Regions from separate parts of the Paenibacillus sp. GCM10027628 genome, predicted to be linked through region 1. Evidence: riboswitches for the same ligand, from Rfam matches in the RefSeq annotation. Region 1 holds a riboswitch; each other region holds the start of a gene.
What was found. Region 1 has a riboswitch for cyclic di-AMP ahead of ACFQZT_RS16645 (resuscitation-promoting factor). Riboswitches for the same ligand answer to the same signal wherever they lie in the genome.
Positions count from the first base shown of each region.

Region 2: it holds a riboswitch for cyclic di-AMP, as region 1 does, so the genes downstream of both, ACFQZT_RS16400 (APC family permease) here and ACFQZT_RS16645 (resuscitation-promoting factor) in region 1, are expected to answer to the same signal.
Region 3: it holds a riboswitch for cyclic di-AMP, as region 1 does, so the genes downstream of both, ACFQZT_RS18400 (stalk domain-containing protein) here and ACFQZT_RS16645 (resuscitation-promoting factor) in region 1, are expected to answer to the same signal.
Region 4: it holds a riboswitch for cyclic di-AMP, as region 1 does, so the genes downstream of both, ACFQZT_RS27075 (CAP domain-containing protein) here and ACFQZT_RS16645 (resuscitation-promoting factor) in region 1, are expected to answer to the same signal.

Region 1 covers NZ_JBHTHA010000018.1:12,133-16,675, reverse strand. The annotation lists gene rsmA (16S rRNA (adenine(1518)-N(6)/adenine(1519)-N(6))-dimethyltransferase RsmA) at 1-169, opposite strand, end outside; gene rnmV (ribonuclease M5) at 655-1,188, opposite strand; gene ACFQZT_RS16645 (resuscitation-promoting factor) at 1,353-2,492, opposite strand; cyclic di-AMP (ydaO/yuaA leader) riboswitch at 2,782-2,971, opposite strand; gene ACFQZT_RS16640 (ABC transporter ATP-binding protein) at 3,254-3,997, shown strand; gene ACFQZT_RS16635 (ABC transporter permease) at 3,994-4,543, shown strand, end outside.
Region 2 covers NZ_JBHTHA010000017.1:177,078-181,620, reverse strand. The annotation lists gene ACFQZT_RS16410 (EcsC family protein) at 1-709, shown strand, start outside; gene ACFQZT_RS16405 (NAD(P)/FAD-dependent oxidoreductase) at 815-2,044, shown strand; cyclic di-AMP (ydaO/yuaA leader) riboswitch at 2,221-2,371, shown strand; gene ACFQZT_RS16400 (APC family permease) at 2,467-4,302, shown strand; gene ACFQZT_RS16395 (YqkE family protein) at 4,369-4,543, shown strand, end outside.
Region 3 covers NZ_JBHTHA010000025.1:16,272-20,814, forward strand. The annotation lists gene ACFQZT_RS18385 (GNAT family N-acetyltransferase) at 1-146, shown strand, start outside; gene ACFQZT_RS18390 (hypothetical protein) at 121-489, opposite strand; gene ACFQZT_RS18395 (polysaccharide deacetylase family protein) at 494-1,198, opposite strand; gene ACFQZT_RS18400 (stalk domain-containing protein) at 1,577-2,368, opposite strand; cyclic di-AMP (ydaO/yuaA leader) riboswitch at 2,373-2,524, opposite strand; gene ACFQZT_RS18405 (PspA/IM30 family protein) at 2,753-3,439, shown strand; gene liaF (cell wall-active antibiotics response protein LiaF) at 3,676-4,338, shown strand; gene ACFQZT_RS18415 (sensor histidine kinase) at 4,354-4,543, shown strand, end outside.
Region 4 covers NZ_JBHTHA010000043.1:51,120-55,662, reverse strand. The annotation lists gene ACFQZT_RS27085 (ATP-binding cassette domain-containing protein) at 1-2,132, shown strand, start outside; gene ACFQZT_RS27080 (SET domain-containing protein) at 2,096-2,704, opposite strand; cyclic di-AMP (ydaO/yuaA leader) riboswitch at 3,134-3,269, shown strand; gene ACFQZT_RS27075 (CAP domain-containing protein) at 3,278-3,919, shown strand; gene ACFQZT_RS27070 (alpha/beta hydrolase) at 3,997-4,543, opposite strand, start outside.

The DNA of each region.
Region 1 (4,543 bases):
TGTCCGGGCCGAGCTCGGCGGCGGACACGATCTTATTTAAAATATTGTGGTCAATCAGAAAGTTCTGACCGAGACTTTTTTTCAACACAAGGTCGTGCCGCTTCAGAATCTCCTTCGTCTTACTCGGTGTTGCGACATCATCGGATGTCACGCGATTAGATGTATGCATCGTATAGCCCTCTTTTTATAATTAGGTTCTTCATTCACTTCCGAGCCGTGCCTCCGTATAGTTTAACACGGTTTTTCAGCCTTAACCGGCCTCGAATCGGCAATTCCGTCGCCTTATGACGGTTTTTCAGCGCTAAAGTTACTGGATGACGTTGAGGATGCCCAACTGATTGGATTTAACACGGTTTTTCCGTCTTAACCGGACTCGAATCCGTAATTCCGTCACTTTAAGACGGTTTTTCCGCGCTAAAGTCGCCGGATGACGCTGTGGATGCTCAGCTGATGGGGTTTAACACGGTTTTTCAGCGTTAACCGGCCTCGAATCGGCAACTCCACCACTTTAAGACGGTTTTTCCGCGCTAAAGTCGCCGGATGACGCTAAGGATGCCCAACTGATTGGATTTAACACGGTTTTTCCATGCTAAAGTCACTCTCGAGCCGCTTCCCACTACTTCTCATTATGTATGTTGCTTTGACGCAAACGCATTACTTCAAACACTCTAACGCCGCTTCAAACTCCTCACGCGTGATTTGAAACATCGCGCAGCGTTTATAAAATTGCTTGCCGTTGCAATAGCCGATACCGAGCGCCTTGCCTACCTCAAGCCTGCGAGAAGCCGCCTCGGGATGGACAATGAGCCCCGCCGCCATTAAATCTTCCATCGTCAGCATGGAGACGGCGCCGTCGTACTCTGTACGCAGGCTTGCCAGCGCCTGCCGAATCGTCTCGGGCGTCGCGTTCTCGACGCCGATATCGCCCTTATACGCAGCCTGCTCCTGCGTAATAAAAGCATGCTTGCAGCCGGGTACCTTGGCTGCCACAATCTTCCGGATCCGCTCACCTGCGTGATCGGGATCCGTAAAAATAATAACGCCCCTGCGCTGCTGCGCAAGCGCAATCCGCTTCAACACGGCTTGTCCGATCGCGGACCCGCCTGTTTCGATCGTATCCGCCTCGACAGCTCGGCGAATCGCTGCCGTATCGTCCTTGCCTTCTACGACGATAACTTCTTTAATCATCAATGATCCCTTTCCCTGTACGAAAGAACCTTCGGTTTCGACATCCACGGCCTTACGCTTGATTGGTATGGATCAACGCAGAAAAAGAAGAGGGATCCCCTCTTCTTTCGCCCAAGCTGAAGGCTTATAGATTCATTCTACCCGCCTAAACAGCCGTTTACTCGTTAATTCTCCGTTGGCTTCTTAGGTCCAACCACATAGACCGTATAGCCTTGCTTCGTACCAAATCTATTGGCATAGCTTTCATCTTCATAGTAAACATCAATCATCTGGCCCTTTACACCGCTGCCTGTATCTTCGGCACGGCGGAAGCCGATGCCCTCAATGTAAACCCACCATCCCAATGGAATGACCTTCGGATCGACGGCAATGGTTCTGCCTTCTGTAACGGTTGTTCCGGTGAATGTTTTACCAAACCCGGGGGCCCCTTCGGCTTTACCTGTCGATTCCGCTCCTGCTGAGTAAGCGGTCAGCTTCACATTTTTCAGGATTTGTTTATATCCAAACTTCACGCCGTTCTTGGAAATTTCATCCACGCTTGGGGATGAAGCCGACAAAACGACAACTGCGTTTTTCGTGCCCACAGCAACAACTTTATTTACACGTTCCGTTTGAACCTGTTGATCCACAACTGCTTCCGAGACTAATTTACCGTCTTCGTAAGTCTTTTCTTTCTTTTTCAGGAGTACGCCCTCTTTACCTTCTTGGACGGTTTGCTCCTTTCCTTTAAGCAGCGATGCATCGTTCTTCTTTTCTGTGTCGAACGCGATCGGCTCCGTTACTTCTTCCGTCTCTTTCTTCACACGGACGATTTTGATTTCATCGCCGGCAGATAGAGAGGCTATCGGTCCGGGAGTTACTTTATCGAGCTCCCCAAGTGCAATATGTAAATCTTGCAATGCACTTTCTACCGTTCTTGCAGTTGTGTAAACAGTGGTGGTCTTTCCATCAGCAGTCAGTTGAATTGGTGAAGCGTGAGCGATGACGATTTTCTCGCCGCCTTTGATTGTGCTTGTAAGGGCTGCGGAAATTTCATCGTGCTCACCAATCTTAATGGCTTGTTCATCCAGTAGGCGTTGCAGGACCCATTGCTTCGTATGCACAACGGTTTCTTGTCCATTCACAACCACGGATACGCTCTTGGTAGCCGTACCGTACAACAACACCAAAAACATGAAAGTCATCGCGATTGAGATCATAGCTAAGCTTAAAATCAAACGCAAGTTTTCATGCTTCCATCGCAATGCGAAGGACATGCTGGATGATCGTTTTACATGGGTCTCTGTTAATGAGATACTGCCCACTTCTTCGGTCCTCCTTCAAAGCCCCGCCGTCGAGTGTTACGCATGATCAGATTTGACGCGACTAAGTTTTTTTGTAGTAACTTAACATGTTTCCCTCCAACTTGTGCAGCGGAGTTTACCCAGTAGCAGTGCGGTCTATGCCGACTCCCCTGGTAGTCCCACCCCCTTTGCTATTCATCATCCTATGAGCTCCTGGCTGTAAATATCCTCAGAAATATGAAAAAGCCAGCAGGAAGAGGACTCTTCCCGTGGCTTAGTTTGCATGTGAAATACAAATAGCACGACAATCGTTACCCCTCTTGTACGCTTACGAGGTTAGCTGACGGATTCGGACGTGAGAGTCGCCCTACCCGATGTTTGCGAAGCAAGCACCAGGATTCACCCCTGATAATCATTCTGTTCACCCCGTCACGGATTACGTGTCCGATGGCTTACAGCGGTTCCCCCGTTCCCATAATGGAACTCAGCGAATGGAAAAATGGCAAATTGGTTATTAAGTTATTATGAAAAGTATATTACGCTGTAAATCTTCTGCTGTAAAGTTATCGATTATCGATAAAAAGGACGGAATTCAGGAATTGTGGACATTTTACTGAGCAAATATGGGTTATTGGTACGTTTTTCTCATTATAACACACGAATACGATGATTTTCATCAATCACACGCCTAAATTAGGCTAAATTTGTGAATTTGTTTATAATAAGATTGGATAAAAATGACTCATAAATACCAATAATTTGCTAAATAGGGAGGCGATGAGATGACCCCAATTTTACAAGTTGACTCTCTTTATGGGGGATATTTGCCGGGCAAACCGGTCCTGCATGAGCTCTCCTTTTCCATTCGGCAAGGAGAAATGATGGGGCTGATAGGTCTGAACGGCGCAGGTAAAAGTACGACCATTAAGAACATTCTCGGCCTTCTTAAACCTCAAAAAGGGAACATCCGTATCAATGGCCAAACTTTGACTGATGCCCCTATACCCTATCGCGCAGCTTACGCCTATGTTCCCGAAAGCCCCGAACTGTATGAAGAACTCACGATACGTGAGCATTTGGAATTGACAGCGATGGCTTACGGACTGTCGAAAGATGCTTATTTGTCGAGATCTGCTGCGCTGTTGGAAGAGTTTCAAATGAAGGACAAGCTGAACAGTTTCGCCAGCCACCTATCTAAAGGTATGAAGCAGAAGGTCATGATTATGAACGCTTTCCTAATCGAACCTTCCTTATATATCATCGACGAACCGTTTCTTGGGCTAGACCCGCTAGCCATACGTTCCTTACTGGAGCTGATGGTCAAAATGAAGCGAAAAGGCGCCAGTTTCCTCATTTCATCGCATATTTTGTCAACCATCGAAAAATATTGCGACAATTATGTCGTCCTGCACAAAGGTCACATGGTAGCTCAAGGAGATTTAGGCGAATTGCGCGTGCAAACCGGTCTCCAGCACGCGTCACTAGACGACATTTTTTATCAACTCGTGCAGGGTGAATCTTTATGAAAAACATGGAAGTGAATACCCAGATCCTGTGGCAGCAACGCTTTGAACGTTATGTAAAGGAATCGATGGGGTACTGGCAATATGCAGCGCGCAGTAACTTCCTAGGTTTCGTGTTGTTTCTTGTCATTATTTCTTCCTATTATTATGCAAAAATATTGCAGCGTCTTCCGACAAATTATCCTTATATTTGGATCGTCCTTGTACTGCTCGTTCCGCTGCTCGCATCCAGCCCGATCCGTACCTTGCTGCGCCATCCCGACCGTATGTTCCTGCTCCGTATTGAGCATCAAATGGGAACTTATTTTCGCAGCGCCTTCCTGTATAGCTTCGCTTTGCAAGCCTTTTGGACTTTGATCGCTTGGGTCGTACTTTGGCCGCTATATCATCATTGTGTAGGAAACACTGAACAGCCTATTTGGCTGATGCTCGGTATGCTTATCCTACTTAAAGTGGCGAACTTGTTTGGGAGCCTGCAGGAAAGCCGATTCGTGGATCATCGCGCGAGAAAAGCCTCGCTAACATTTCGATGGTTAGCCTCCATTGCGG
Region 2 (4,543 bases), on a different contig from region 1:
AATTAAGCTTCAAAAGGCGCCAGGCTTAATAGAAAAGGCGTCGAAATCCGTGCAAACCCGCATTAACAACCTCATTCCGGATAAAGTCCATAAGACGATCACCGGAGCGGTCAAAGGCATCGTTCAGACTACATTGTTCGGTATGGATTACATGCCGAAGAATGAGCCTCTTCGAGGTGCAACATTGGCGGACAGTGATGCTAGGGCTGAAGAACTGCTGTCTCTCTATAAAAAAATCGCGGCTGCCGAAGGGGCGGGTACCGGAGCAGGCGGTATTTTGCTCGGCTTGGCGGACTTTCCGATTTTGATCGGCATCAAAATGAAATTTCTGTTTGAATTGGCGCACGCTTACGGCTATTCCACAAAGGATTACCGCGAGCGGCTGTTTATTCTGTATGTTTTTCAGCTTGCCTTCTCCAGTGCGAACAAGAAGCCGGAGCTCTTGGAGACGATTCGCAATTGGAACAAAGTTGCAAGCGCCTTTCCGCCGGCTGCGTCCTACATGGATCAGGTCGATTGGCAGCAGCTTCAGCAGGAATACCGCGATACGATCGATTTCCGGAAAATGCTGCAGCTCGTTCCAGGCATCGGGGCGGTAGTAGGCGCTTGGGCGAACTACGGTCTGCTGGAGGAACTTGGAGTGACAGGCATGAACTGCTTCCGCATACGCAGGCTGTGTGACAAAGCGGAGATTAGCATTTGGACATAAATTCGTCATATTTATCGTGTTTTTTTGTGAAAACAAGAATATGATAAAGATGTAAGTGATTTATTTCACAAACTTTAAAGAGAGAAAATCGGAGGAGAGGATCTCATGAGCAAACCGAAAGTAGTCATTTTAGGCGCAGGTTACGGTGGACTTGTCACAACGATCAGGCTTCAGAAGAAGATCAGATTCGACGAACTGGATGTGACGCTCGTTAACAAGCATGATTATCACTACATCACCACGCATCTGCATATGCCGGCGGCGGGTACTGACCATCATGACAACGCCCGCGTTGAGATTTCAGAACTGATCGACGAGCACAAAGTGCGTTTCGTGAAATCGACTGTGGAACAGATTTTGCCTGATGAGAAGAAGGTAGTGCTCGGTGACGAAATCCTCTCCTACGATTACTTGGTTGTCGGGCTGGGAAGCGAGACCGAGACGTTCGGCATTCCGGGTCTGAAAGAATATGCAATGTCGATCAAGAGCATTAATAGCGTGCGGTTCATCCGCCAGCACATCGAATATATGTTTGCGAAATATAAGATGCAGCCGCATCGCCAGGATTATTTGACGTTCGTGGTCGGAGGCGCTGGCTTCACTGGCACGGAGTTTGTCGGCGAGCTGGCGGACCACATTCCCGTGTTGAGCAGAACCTACGACGTCGACCCGGCGAGTGTGAAAATCTTCAATGTCGAAGCGTCCCCATCGGCGCTGCCTCCAGGCTTACCAAGCGATCTCGTCGAATATGGAATGGACGTGATGCGTAGAAAAGGTGTGCAGTACAAATTAGCGACCCCGATTAAGGAATGTACACCGGAGGGTGTCATTCTAGGCAACGGAGAGTTCATACGTTCAGCGACGGTCATTTGGTCGGGCGGCATACGCGGCAATTCGCTTTTGGAGAAAGCGGGTTTTGACGTACAGCGTGGGAGAGTGAAGGTGGACGCACATTTGCGTTCGCTTCAATATCCCGATGTGTTCATCACAGGCGATTGTTCCATCGTCACGGGCCCGGACGGCTCTCCATATCCGGCTAATGCCCAGATTGCCGTGCAGCAAGGCTACAATGCCGCGAGAAACCTTATTGCAGCCGTTCGTAACAAGCCTCTTAAGCCATTTGCATTTGATTACAAAGGGACAGTCGCCTCGCTCGGAAGAGGGGAAGCGGTCGGCTTGTTGAAAGTGAAGAAGGTCAAGGGCAAATTCGCAGCACTGCTCAAAAAAGTGATCGATGCCCGTTATCTGTTCCTCATCGGCGGGCTGCCGCTTGTATGGAAAAAGATGATTTTTAAACACAAAGTTACGACAAGAAATCATCACGTCTCAGGTTAAGGACAAAAAAATCGAGAAAGATAAACGAAAGCATCAGATAATCGAAGTAAATCAACGAATCACACGGTTGTAAGCGAATTATTGGATGAATGTGATGGCGCGGCATGCCTTTTTAACTTTATTCCCTCCTTTACTATGTTGCGATAAGAGAGTAGTATTCATTTCGTACATCACATTTGAATATTTCGCTGAATTTTCTACTTAGAAAAGCGGGGGAACCGAAGGTTTCATGGGGTGAATAAAGGTGCATGCATCTGCACCGATTAGGGCATATTTCTCGCGGCCCGAACCCGGCAGCTAACCTCGTAAGCGGTCGTGAGAAGGAGAACGCGTGTAAACACAAGGGCTATCCTTGTGTTTTTTTGCGTACTTAAGGGCAATGTAACATCAGACTATTAGATTTTATTGGGGGCTTACACAGAATGACTAGCGATTCAATCAAAAAAATTGTTTTCGGCAAACCGCTCAAGTCCAGCGAGATCGAATCCGAGAAAATGCAAGTTTGGAAGGCGCTGCCCATCCTGTCTTCGGATGCGCTCTCTTCGGTTGCTTATGGGACCGAACAAATTCTGCTGGAGCTTGCGACCGTGGGGGTTGCAGCCTTTGCTTTTTCCTTGCCGATCGCAATCTCTATCATCGCTCTCATCGCAATTCTGGTCATTAGTTACCGTCAGGTCATTGAGGCCTATCCGCAGGGCGGCGGAGCTTACATGGTTTCCAAAGAGAATTTGGGGATGATGTGGGGGCGGTTGACGGGGGTTTCTCTCCTAATCGACTATACGCTTACCGTTGCGGTTTCGATTTCAGCGGGGGTACAGGCGATAACGTCGGCTTTCCCGGTAACAGTGCCTTACATAGTCCCAATGGCGTTGCTCCTGGTGTGGCTCATGGTATGGCTGAATTTGCGCGGCACATCAGAATCAGGCACGGTTTTCGCAATTCCTACTTATTTTTTCATTCTTTGCGTGCTGCTTCTAGTTGGAAAAGGGATCTTCGATATGGTAACAGGACACGAACATACACAGCCTATCCATCTAGTCCCGAGTTCGGTGACGCATGGTTTAACCTTGTTTGTTCTCCTAAAAGCATTCTCATCGGGCTGCTCCGCTGTAACGGGAATCGAAGCGATTTCGGATGCGGTACCGCATTTCCGTACGCCTTCCGTCAAAAATGCCAAGAGAACGCTGGCCTCATTGGGAACGCTTTTGGCTATTGTTTTCGGCGGGGTGACCATGCTCAGTCTAGCTTATGGGATCGCTCCTGATCCGAACGGGCATACCTCCGTGTTGTCGATGGTGACCGAGCAAGCGTTTGGCCGCGGGACGATGTACTATGCAACACAGATCGCGACGATGCTCATCTTGACATTAGCTGCGAATACGAGCTTTAACGGGTTCCCCATCTTGGCCTCAATTATGGCTCAAGATAAAAACTTCCCGCGCATGTTTTCTTTCCGTGGAGATCGGCTTTCATTCAACTACGGTATCATTACGCTCGGGGTGCTGGCCAGCATTCTGCTTATCGTCTTCAAAGGTAAAACGGACGGACTCATTCCGTTGTATGCTATCGGTGTATTCTTGTCTTTTACACTGGCGCAAAGCGGCTTGGTTCGCAAATGGATTAGAGAGCGGAACGCGGGCTGGTGGCGTAAATTGCTCATTAATGGGTTAGGCGCTTTGGTTTCCTTCGCCGTACTTCTGATTTTCTGTTTTACAAAATTTGTGGAAGGCGCTTGGATCGTTATCGTTGTGACGCCATTGCTGCTTTGGTTAATAACGAAAATAAGCGCTCACTACGATGATGTTGCCAAACAACTGCGGATTGATATTGCGCATGATCGCGTATGTACCAAAGAATCGCTGATTATTGTTCCCGTCGCGGGAATTCACCGCGTTGTGGCCCAGTCGCTTAACTATGCGAAGTCGTTATCGCCCAATGTTATCGCCTTCTACGTATCTTTCTCGGAGGAAGAGGAAGAAGCGATGGAAGAAAAATGGAATAAATGGGATCCTGGCGTTCGCTTGGTCGTATTCAAATCCCGTTATCGAACCATCGTGAAACCGTTGGCCGAGTTTATCGAAAGAATTGATACGCACGTATCCGAAAAACAATCGATTATGGTGATTTTGCCGCAATTTATTCCTAAAAAGTGGTGGCACCGTCTGCTTCATAACCAGTCTGCGTCGCGAATCCGCTCGAAATTGCAATCGGATAAAGATATTGTCGTGGCGACAGTTCCTTATCATTTGCATGAGTAGGCATAACCGGGTTGACTTTTCCTATGGGCTCTTGAATAATGTGGGGAGAAACCGAGGTGATTAGTAATGGCCAAGAAAAAATGGTCGGCTGCAGCTCCGGATGCCACATCTCAAGATAAACCGGCAACACTTAAGGATCTGCTTAGCCCGGAAGTTTTAAGCAAGCTCAAATCGCAATCCGATGCGATGAAAGCCGAAGAGCAAGCGCGCAAGGAAGCTGCCAGGGAGCAGGCGGAGGCCG
Region 3 (4,543 bases), on a different contig from region 1:
TTCAAACCCTGACCACACTCCTGATGGGTTATCAGAAAGCAAGCTTTTTAGCCCAGGTCGATCGGTTAGAAGGGGCTCCTGAGCTTATTCATATGTTGGAAAAGGCTGTTCCGAATAGGACTACTTATCTGGCTGACTTCTTTTAAGATACGGAAGTAAGTGGTATTGTTTGAGAAACGGCTTCAGGTTATGGCTGAAATGGAAGTGGGAAAAGGATAGAGGCGGCTTCAGTGGGACATGGACCACAAGGCCGTCTTTTGGCGGTTCAATTGTAAACCGGCCTGATAGCGAAGTGATTGACTTGAGCCAAGCTGTCGTCTCATGCCGGACCTGCTCCGTGCAGGGGAAACGCAAGATGACGCGTTCGGTGGACGGTTGGAAAACTTCAACATATGACAACTCCGTAATCGGTCTTTCCGGCTGGATTGAGCTATACATCCATTGGAAGAAAGCGAATAAGGCGATTGTTCCTATTTTGAGCACTGTCATTCTGTTACTTGTTCATCCTCGAAATCAAATCCGTCACGGTCAGAAATTGATAGCCTAGTTTCTTAAGTTCAGGCAGTACGATTTTCAAGGCTTCCACAGTCTGCGTACAATCTCCCTCTAAATCATGGAACAAAATGATGTCGCCGTTGTGAATGTTGTTCAAGACGGATTGGACGATTTTTTGAACTCCCGGCTTCTTCCAGTCTTTGGTGTCTTGGTACCATGACCACATGACCACTGTGAAACGATCCTGCTTGGCCAGCTCCAAAAGCGATTGGTTGTAGAAACCTCCAGGCGGACGGAACACATGGGGCGTTTGTTCGGTAATGTCAAAAATGATCTCCTGCGTCTGTTCAATTTCTTCCTTCAGCTTTTCCGGGCTGACGTGTTTGAGAAAATGATGGTCATACGTATGGTTGGCAATCTCATGGCCTTCGTTCACTTCGCGAATCGCAATTTGAGGGTACATCTGCACACGTTTGCCCAGCACGAAAAATGTTGCTTTGGCATCGTACTGCTTAAGCACGTCAAGCACTTGAGGGGTGTAGACGGGATTCGGGCCGTCATCAAAAGTTAGAGCGACAAGTTTTTGGTTCGTTGCCACATTCCAAACAACTTTGCTTTGGGGAACAGGCATGGCTGCTGTTGAAAATAGAAGGAGAACAACGAGTTGAATGAAAGTCAAAAACTTGGATACCGGTTTGCGCATGGGTTCCGTACCTCCAGAAATCGTGCAGATAAAGGCTAGTTTCTGGATTGCAAATGAAACCTATACGCAGGCGGAGAATGTTAAATATGGGAAGGTTTCAAAAGTTCATATGAGAAAAACCTGGCTAATAGCCAGGTCGTCTTTGTCAATCCGCCATCTTCTCGTCTGGAAAGATGAAAAATATAAAAAATTGGACCCATGATCCTTGGGAGCAACGTTTCAGTACGTTTGTCTCCATTTTTTAAGCATGCCCAGAATTTCATAGAAAGGGTATTCCTAACGTTTTTGTTCTGTAAAGGATTTAAACATTAACTAGTAAAAAAAGCTGAGCGTTGAAGAGTGAAATCTCCAGCGTTCAGCTTTTTTTGCATGGAACCTTTAGTTCGATACCCGATAGACCTTAATGGATTGAATGCCAAATTGTTTCAAGGATTCCTTGGAACCGGGAATGAAAATGTCAAGATGATTCCCTTTTACAGAACCGCCTATATCCGTGGCGTAAGCATACATTCCGCCAGCTGGCAGACCGTTAAAGCTATAGCCTTCGATATAAAGCTTGGAACCGAGCGGGATTACGTTAGGATCAACCGCAACCGTGCCAAGCGCTAGAGGATTACCAAGATAGTCCACAGCGCCAAAACCGCCGTTTTCGGAAGGATCAGCTGAATAGGCAGTCGCATCAAACTGTTCGTAGTCGGGAGCGTGATGATTGCCGTCTTTGCTCAAGATAGCAAGCTTACTGCCGGAGTCCCACTGAACAGGAATACTGGAAGCTTCGGATATAAAGCGAAGTGGCACATATACGCGGCCGTCCTGGTATTCAGCGTGAGATTCCATCTCCACAGAGGCATTATCAATTTTTGCTTCTTTTTGTCCTGAAGTCAACGTGATCGTGTGTTTCTCATTATTCAAAGTGACCTTGATCTGGTCTCCTTCTTTTTGCCACTGAAGGGCATATCCAAGTTTCTCGGTTACAAAGCGAATCGGGACCTGCGTTGTGTGATTCGTATCGATAAAAGGCTGTGCATCCGGAAAATGGATAAGATCATCGTTAACTTGAACTTTCACGTCCATTTCAGCCGCATGTGCCGAAAATGGTGAAATAAAGCCTCCTACCAAGACTGTGGCGAACACAGCAAGGCTCGTTAGCCCTTTGGCTACTCTATTCAATTGGTATTCCTCCTTCATGAGCCTCCGAGGTTAGTTGACGGGTTCGGGAAGAAGGTTCTCCCTAGTCTGCTTCAAGAATCAGCAAATATTCACCCCAAGTAAATCGTCCCCCGTACCGGCACTTTGTCTGTGCGCCGGACTCGGCTTCAAATAGTTTAGCACTATCGGCTTCAATGAAACAACGACCAAAATGTGGGAACCCAGAGTGGATACTGGACCTTGGTCTAGGTTGAAAAACAGTCGCGGGTCCGTTTTGACCTCGTTGGCTTTGGTTTACGATAGTAGCATGAAGGAAGCAAAGGTCGGCAGCGAGAGTGGAGTCAACGGCAATTACTCATTCGCAAGGCAACGATTTTAAAATAAATGGAACATGGGGTGCGGTAGATGAAAGTGTTGAATCGGATCGGGAAAATGGCGGAGGCTGCTTGGAACGAAGCGGAAGAGCGTTTGGATATGCATGAGCGCAACGGCGGAGCTGCAGGCACATCGTCATCGAAGGTAGCAGTCTTGGAGGAGCGCTATCAGGATGCGCTGCAGCGGGCGTTCGAGCTGCGCCGGCAAAGCGTGACCGCAGACGAGATGGCGCAACTGCGCAGCGAGCAGGCCGAGCTGGCGATGCGTGCCGGCGAGGAGGAGCTCGCACGGCTCGCGCTGCAAGAGAAGCTGCGCGAGGAAGCGGCGTGCGAGCACTACCGCGCGCAATACGCGAGCTGCCAGGACGAAGTCCTCGCGCTCGCGGAGGAGCTGCGGCTGCTGCGTGCTTCGCTTGCAGCAGAAGCGTCGCGCGGCGGCGGGGCCGCGCCGCACAGTGACGGCGTGCAGCCGCCGGGCGGGCCGCACGAGCAGGGCGCTCGCGACACGCTGCGCGAGCTGGAAGTCGCCGGCCGCGAGCTCGGCCGCGAAGCGCTGCAGGGGCTCCGCGAAGCGGGCCGCCTGTCGCGGGATACGCTGAAGGAGGCCGGCGGCAACCTTCAGCAGGAATGGCACGCACTGCGCGGCAAGCTGCAGCATGACTGGCAGCATCGCCGCGGTAATGAGCGCGACGAAGTGAACAAGCGCGGCAGGAAGTAGTTCTTTCTGCGGATTTTACAGTGACTCGCAACTGAAGCAAACAGGTGCACTTCTCAGTTCAAACGACCTTCATTTCGATGCTCAAGCCTTGCGGCGCAAGCATTTGCTTCTTGGAGGTCGTCCATTCTTATGGTATGCTAGGAAAGATGCAAAACGGGCTCATTTTGTGTAAGAAGTATAAATGGTTTCTTAAAAAGAATCATGAAAGATAAACGGCAGCCAGAGGAGGTGCAACGATGGGAGAAGAAACCAAAAACAACCGTAACCGGAATACAGCGCTAGTGCTGATTGGAGCCGGTCTTTTTTTGCTTCTGGATCATACGATTGGCTTTTTTCCCATTCTTGCGGTTGTCCTCATTCTGCTAGGCATTCATCGACTCCGCTCGCGCAGGGAACGCAAAGGCTACGTATTGATAGGCGTGGGGGCCGTTATTTTATTTGGCAATCATATCACGATTGTTTTATCCGTTGTCTTGATTTCGCTCGGTTTGTTCTTCATTCGTTCCAAGCAGGTGCATAGGGATGATTCGTACATCCAAAAGCAGAAGCTGGTGGATAGCGTCCGTCTAGGCAGGGAGCCTTGGATTTTACGCAACAGCAGTATATGGTACATTCTCGGGGAAACTTATATCGACCTGTCCCTGGCCATCCTGGAGCAAAAGGAAACGACGGTAATTCTACAAGGCGTTGTCGGCGATGTGGACATAAAAGTGCCGGATGATATCGGTGTTACCGTGACAGCCTCTGTGACCCTTGGTCAAATACAAATTGCAAGCGAGCGAGAAAGCGGCGTGTTGAATAAGCTCATGTGGCAGTCCGCCAATTATGACAATTGTGATCATCGGGTGAAACTTGTTCTGTCTTACATCGTAGGAGATATCAATATCAAAGTGTTATAGGAGGGTCATCGCGCTTTGGACGGCTATAAACGGAAATTAACGAATATGATATGGCGCAGCATGGGCGAATCGATCCTCTTCAGCTTGATTGTTTTTGGCGTCATTATTTATTTTCTCAATTCACGTGGCATGATCGAGCCTTTTCGAAACTGGCAGGAGGGCGTAACGTTCTCACTTATGGTGATTGGCGTTGTTATCGGCATCG
Region 4 (4,543 bases), on a different contig from region 1:
TTGTTCGTTACGTAATCTCCTCTTTTTTACAATACAAATTAAAGACTTTCCTGCTATTCATAGCGATACTCGTAGAGTTGGCTTACGAAACCTTCATGCCGCTTAGCTTCAAATTTATTATTGATTTTGCAATTGTTCCGCATCATTACACGCTGCTTATTGCTATACTCTGCGCGTTGGTTGCCTGCGCGATGGCTTCAGTGATAATCGGCATCAACCGAGATCGCATGTTTGCACGTCTAGGCTCCCGCATCGTTACTGATTACTATAAGAAGCTTTTCGAAAAGTTACAAAGTTTAGCCACTGATTTTTATCATCGCATCAACGGAGGCGATATCGTTTCCAGGTTTAATAACGATCTCATTTCCGTGGATACCTTTATTATGCTAATCCCCTATGCATTGTTGTCCATTTTTGGTCTAATAATGAATGTTGCTGTGCTATTTATCCTGCAATGGCAACTTGCGCTGCTCGCCGTCATTGGATTGCCGCTTTGTCTGATTGGACCCAAATGGTTTGGCCAAAAAGCATACGATGCCAGCTATCAACTAAAAGAAGAACAAGCGAACATCGCCACAACCGTCCAGGAAAATGTAAGCGCTCAGCCGGTCATTAAGGCATTTGGCCTTCAGCCTTTATTCATACAACGTTTTCATGCGCGAATGAACAATTATAGCGATTTATCTGCCCGCTCCAGTTTTTTAAATTTCCTCATCGATCGTACCACAAATATGGGTACCATGATTCTTAACCTCATGACCATTTGCGCGGGATCGATTCTCGCTTTCTTTGGCATCCTCTCCATCGGTTCTTTACTTGCTTTCAGCACCATTCTAATTAGCTTGAGCTATCTGGTTGCAGCCATTACCTGGCTTGCTCCTCAGTTTATTCAAGCTACGTCCGGTATGCAAAGAATCCGCGAGATTTGGGATGAGCAACCAACCGTATCCAGCAACGAGCTTGCCGATCCTTCCGTATTTTTTGAGCGTGAGATTGAATTCCGGGAAGTCACCTTTGCTTATACACCGGAACAACGAAGTTTGAATGAGATTAGTATACGAATTCCTAAGGGAACCTATGCCGCTTTTGTGGGAGCCAGCGGATCGGGAAAAAGTACGATTATTAATCTGCTGATGCGTTTTTACGATCCAGAGCAAGGGGCTGTATGCTTGGATGGGACAGACATACGCAAATTTAATCTGCAGTCCTTCCGATCGCAAATCGGCATTGTCTTTCAGGAAAGTCTTCTTTTCCGAGCTTCCATTAAGGAAAACATTCGTCTTGGCAAACCCGGGGCAAGCGACGAAGAAGTCACTCAAGCTGCACGTTTGGCTGAAATACATGATTTCATCATGACGCTTCCGGATGGATACGAGACGGACGTCGGCGAGCGAGGGGGGCGACTTTCAGGGGGGCAACGACAGCGAGTTGCGATCGCCCGTGCCATCATACGCAATCCGGCCATACTTATACTCGATGAAGCGACTTCTGCACTAGATCCGGCTACAGAAGCGGCGATTAACCAAACTTTACAACGCATTTCAGCCGCGCGGACTGTCATCTCCGTTACTCACCGGCTCGCTTCGGCCGAACATGCGGATTGCATCTATGTTCTTCATCAGGGTCAAATTGCGGAACAAGGCACACACAAACAATTGCTGAAGCGCCCGGAAGGGCGTTATAAGCAATCTTGGCAAAAACAAACCGGTTTTGAGATCAGTGAAGACGGGTTCCATGTCGAAGTTAGTGCCGAACGGCTTCAGTTATTTCCGATTTTCTCCGATATGGATCTTTCGTTTTTAGAGGAGATTTCTCATTTTTTTGCAACCGAATCCTATGCTAAAGAGCGGACAATTATTCATGAGGGAGATTTGGGCGATAAATTCTATATCATCGTGCGCGGTAAAGTTGAGGTTTTGAAAAAAGATCGTAGCGGCGACAATCATCGGGTAGCCCAACTGTCTGACGGTGATTTTTTCGGGGAAATGGCTTTGCTTCACAATATTCCCCGCACCGCTACGATTTGTACGCTGACTCCGGTCGTTTTCGTTACCTTGCAGCAAGAATTTTTTCAAGCCTTACTTAAGAAAGCGCCTCATCTAGCCGCTTTACTGGATGCGCGGTCGAAATAAATGTTACGGATGGAATCAACCAGAATATGTTCCTGCGCTGCGATTCTCACCTTTTCCCTGAATTCCGGCCGAATCAGGTGGGCAAGCGGCTGCTCCACTTGTTGATAATAGCGAAAAGCCTCCAATGCCTGAGCATCCCAGACATCTGCATATTCAAGCAAGTCGCCCGGATTGACTCTCGTTCGATCAGTCCCTTCCTCCCGGAAGCATTCGAACGGTTCGTCCACGTTCAGCGACCCGTAATCATCCGTCAGCTGTTCTCCGGGAAATATATCTCGGATGGCAATCTCGACTTCGTAAGCAGTCCCAATACAATTCGCATGGAAACTGTGATTGACGTATCGGCCATTGTCCCAGCAAAGGATATATTTCCCGTCCTGATTCCGGTAAGAATATTTCAGAACCAGCTTTTTTCGATCCTGATCGAGCGACTCAACAACCTCCGGCTCCAATATCTGATCCAAATCATCCAAAGCCCATGTTAATGTGCCTTTGGGTATGAACTGTGTCGCGAAAACCCCGAAACCGATCTTGTCATCGATGTAACGCAGCTCCGTATGCGGATGCATCATGATCGTACACTCCCTGTCGAATAATGGTTATATTTGTAGATATATTATGGATTGGCATGTAAATTCCTGCTTTTGCTGGAAAGTTTATCGTTTCAAAAGATGATTCCCCAGGAAAAACCGTCAGGTTCTTAGGAGGAAAGTAGGTATCGCATCTGCCCAGTTCAAATCAATAACGATGGAAAACATCGCTATTCATTCGGTTTCATTTTACTTTTACGTTTGTAACGCTGAATAACATCATTCCAGATTCGATCAGAAGAATATCCTCCGAGAAGCACCGTATCGGCAGATTAGTTTAAAATCCGTCTTGTCCTTTATTTTCAACGGATCCTTCAGTATGGAAATAATTGAGGGACGAACCGGTCTAATTCTTATGTTAGAATAGAACTCACCTCAGAAGGGCAGTAGGTCCTGCCGCTTATCTGAGCAACCAATAATCGGCCGAAGCTTCTTCTTGAGAAGCGCGGGGGAACCATTCCTTGGGGTGAAGCCAATAAATTGGCAGGGTGATTACTCTTTGACCCGAACCCGACAGCTAACCTCGCAGGCCATAAAAAAGGGAGGATTTTTCACATGCATTTCAAGAAAATTGTACTACCAGGTCTACTTACACTAGGGTTAATCGCAGGTTCTGGAGCAGCATCAGCAGCCTCCGCCGCCACGTATACAGTAAAAAGCCAAGATACGATGTGGACTATTTCACAAAAACAGGGGATTTCGCTGAGCTCCTTAATCGCACAGAATCCACAAGTTGCCAACCCGAATATCATCTGGCCTGGCATGATTCTGAACGTTCCTGGCCATACTTCTAATGGAACACCGCCTACGAACAACGTAAACAGTCAGTCGTCTTACGCCGATCAAGTGGTTTCCTTAGTGAACCAGGAACGCGCCAAGGCTGGGCTGAACCCGCTAACTATGGACAAATCTTTATCTGTTATGGCGCTGGATAAGGCCAAAGATATGTACAACAACCATTACTTCGATCATACTTCGCCAACTTACGGATCTCCATTTGACATGATGACCTCGTATGGCATCCAGTACGGCTACGCGGGTGAAAACATTGCCATGGGACAAAAAACGCCACAAGAAGTCATGCAGGCGTGGATGAACAGCACTGGACATCGAGAAAACATTTTAAGCCCGAACTACACGAAGATCGGTGTCAGCTTCTACAATAACGAATGGGTGCAAGAATTCATTAGCAATTAATAGATTTATCACAATACAAAAACAGCGGTCACTTCCCGATTTACTCAGGGTTGTGGCCGCTTCTTATATTTATGGATTTATGAGAATATACGTTTCATTTCTTTGGCGATTTCATTCACGCAATCTTCCGCCTGCGGATATAACCCGGTCTTATCCAGAAACGCATGATCCATGCCGTTGTACTGAATCAGCTTCGTTGAGACGCCAGAGCGTGAGAGCTTACGGGCGTAAGATTCACATTCCAGCCTTAAGTAATCATATTCCGCCGTTACGATCAACGTTTCCGGCATACCGCTTAAATGTTCCGCCAATAATGGAGCGACATAAGGGTCCGTCGGCTCCGCATTATTTTGCAAGTACAGATCGAGAATCAGATTGCCCATTCCACCCAACCCTTTAACTCCCGCGACAATAAGCTCATGGTGATTGCGAATATCGTATTCATCCAGGCTCCATTTGAAATCTTCCGTTTCGACGCCGACCATATTCACAGTCGGGTAGATAAGGGCCTGATATTGAATCATGCCCGTTCCTTTGTCTCGGTCCATCAAGGCGCAAACTGTGGCCAAATTGCCGCCCGCACTGTCACCGGATACTGCGATTTGCTGCGGATTCACACCGATT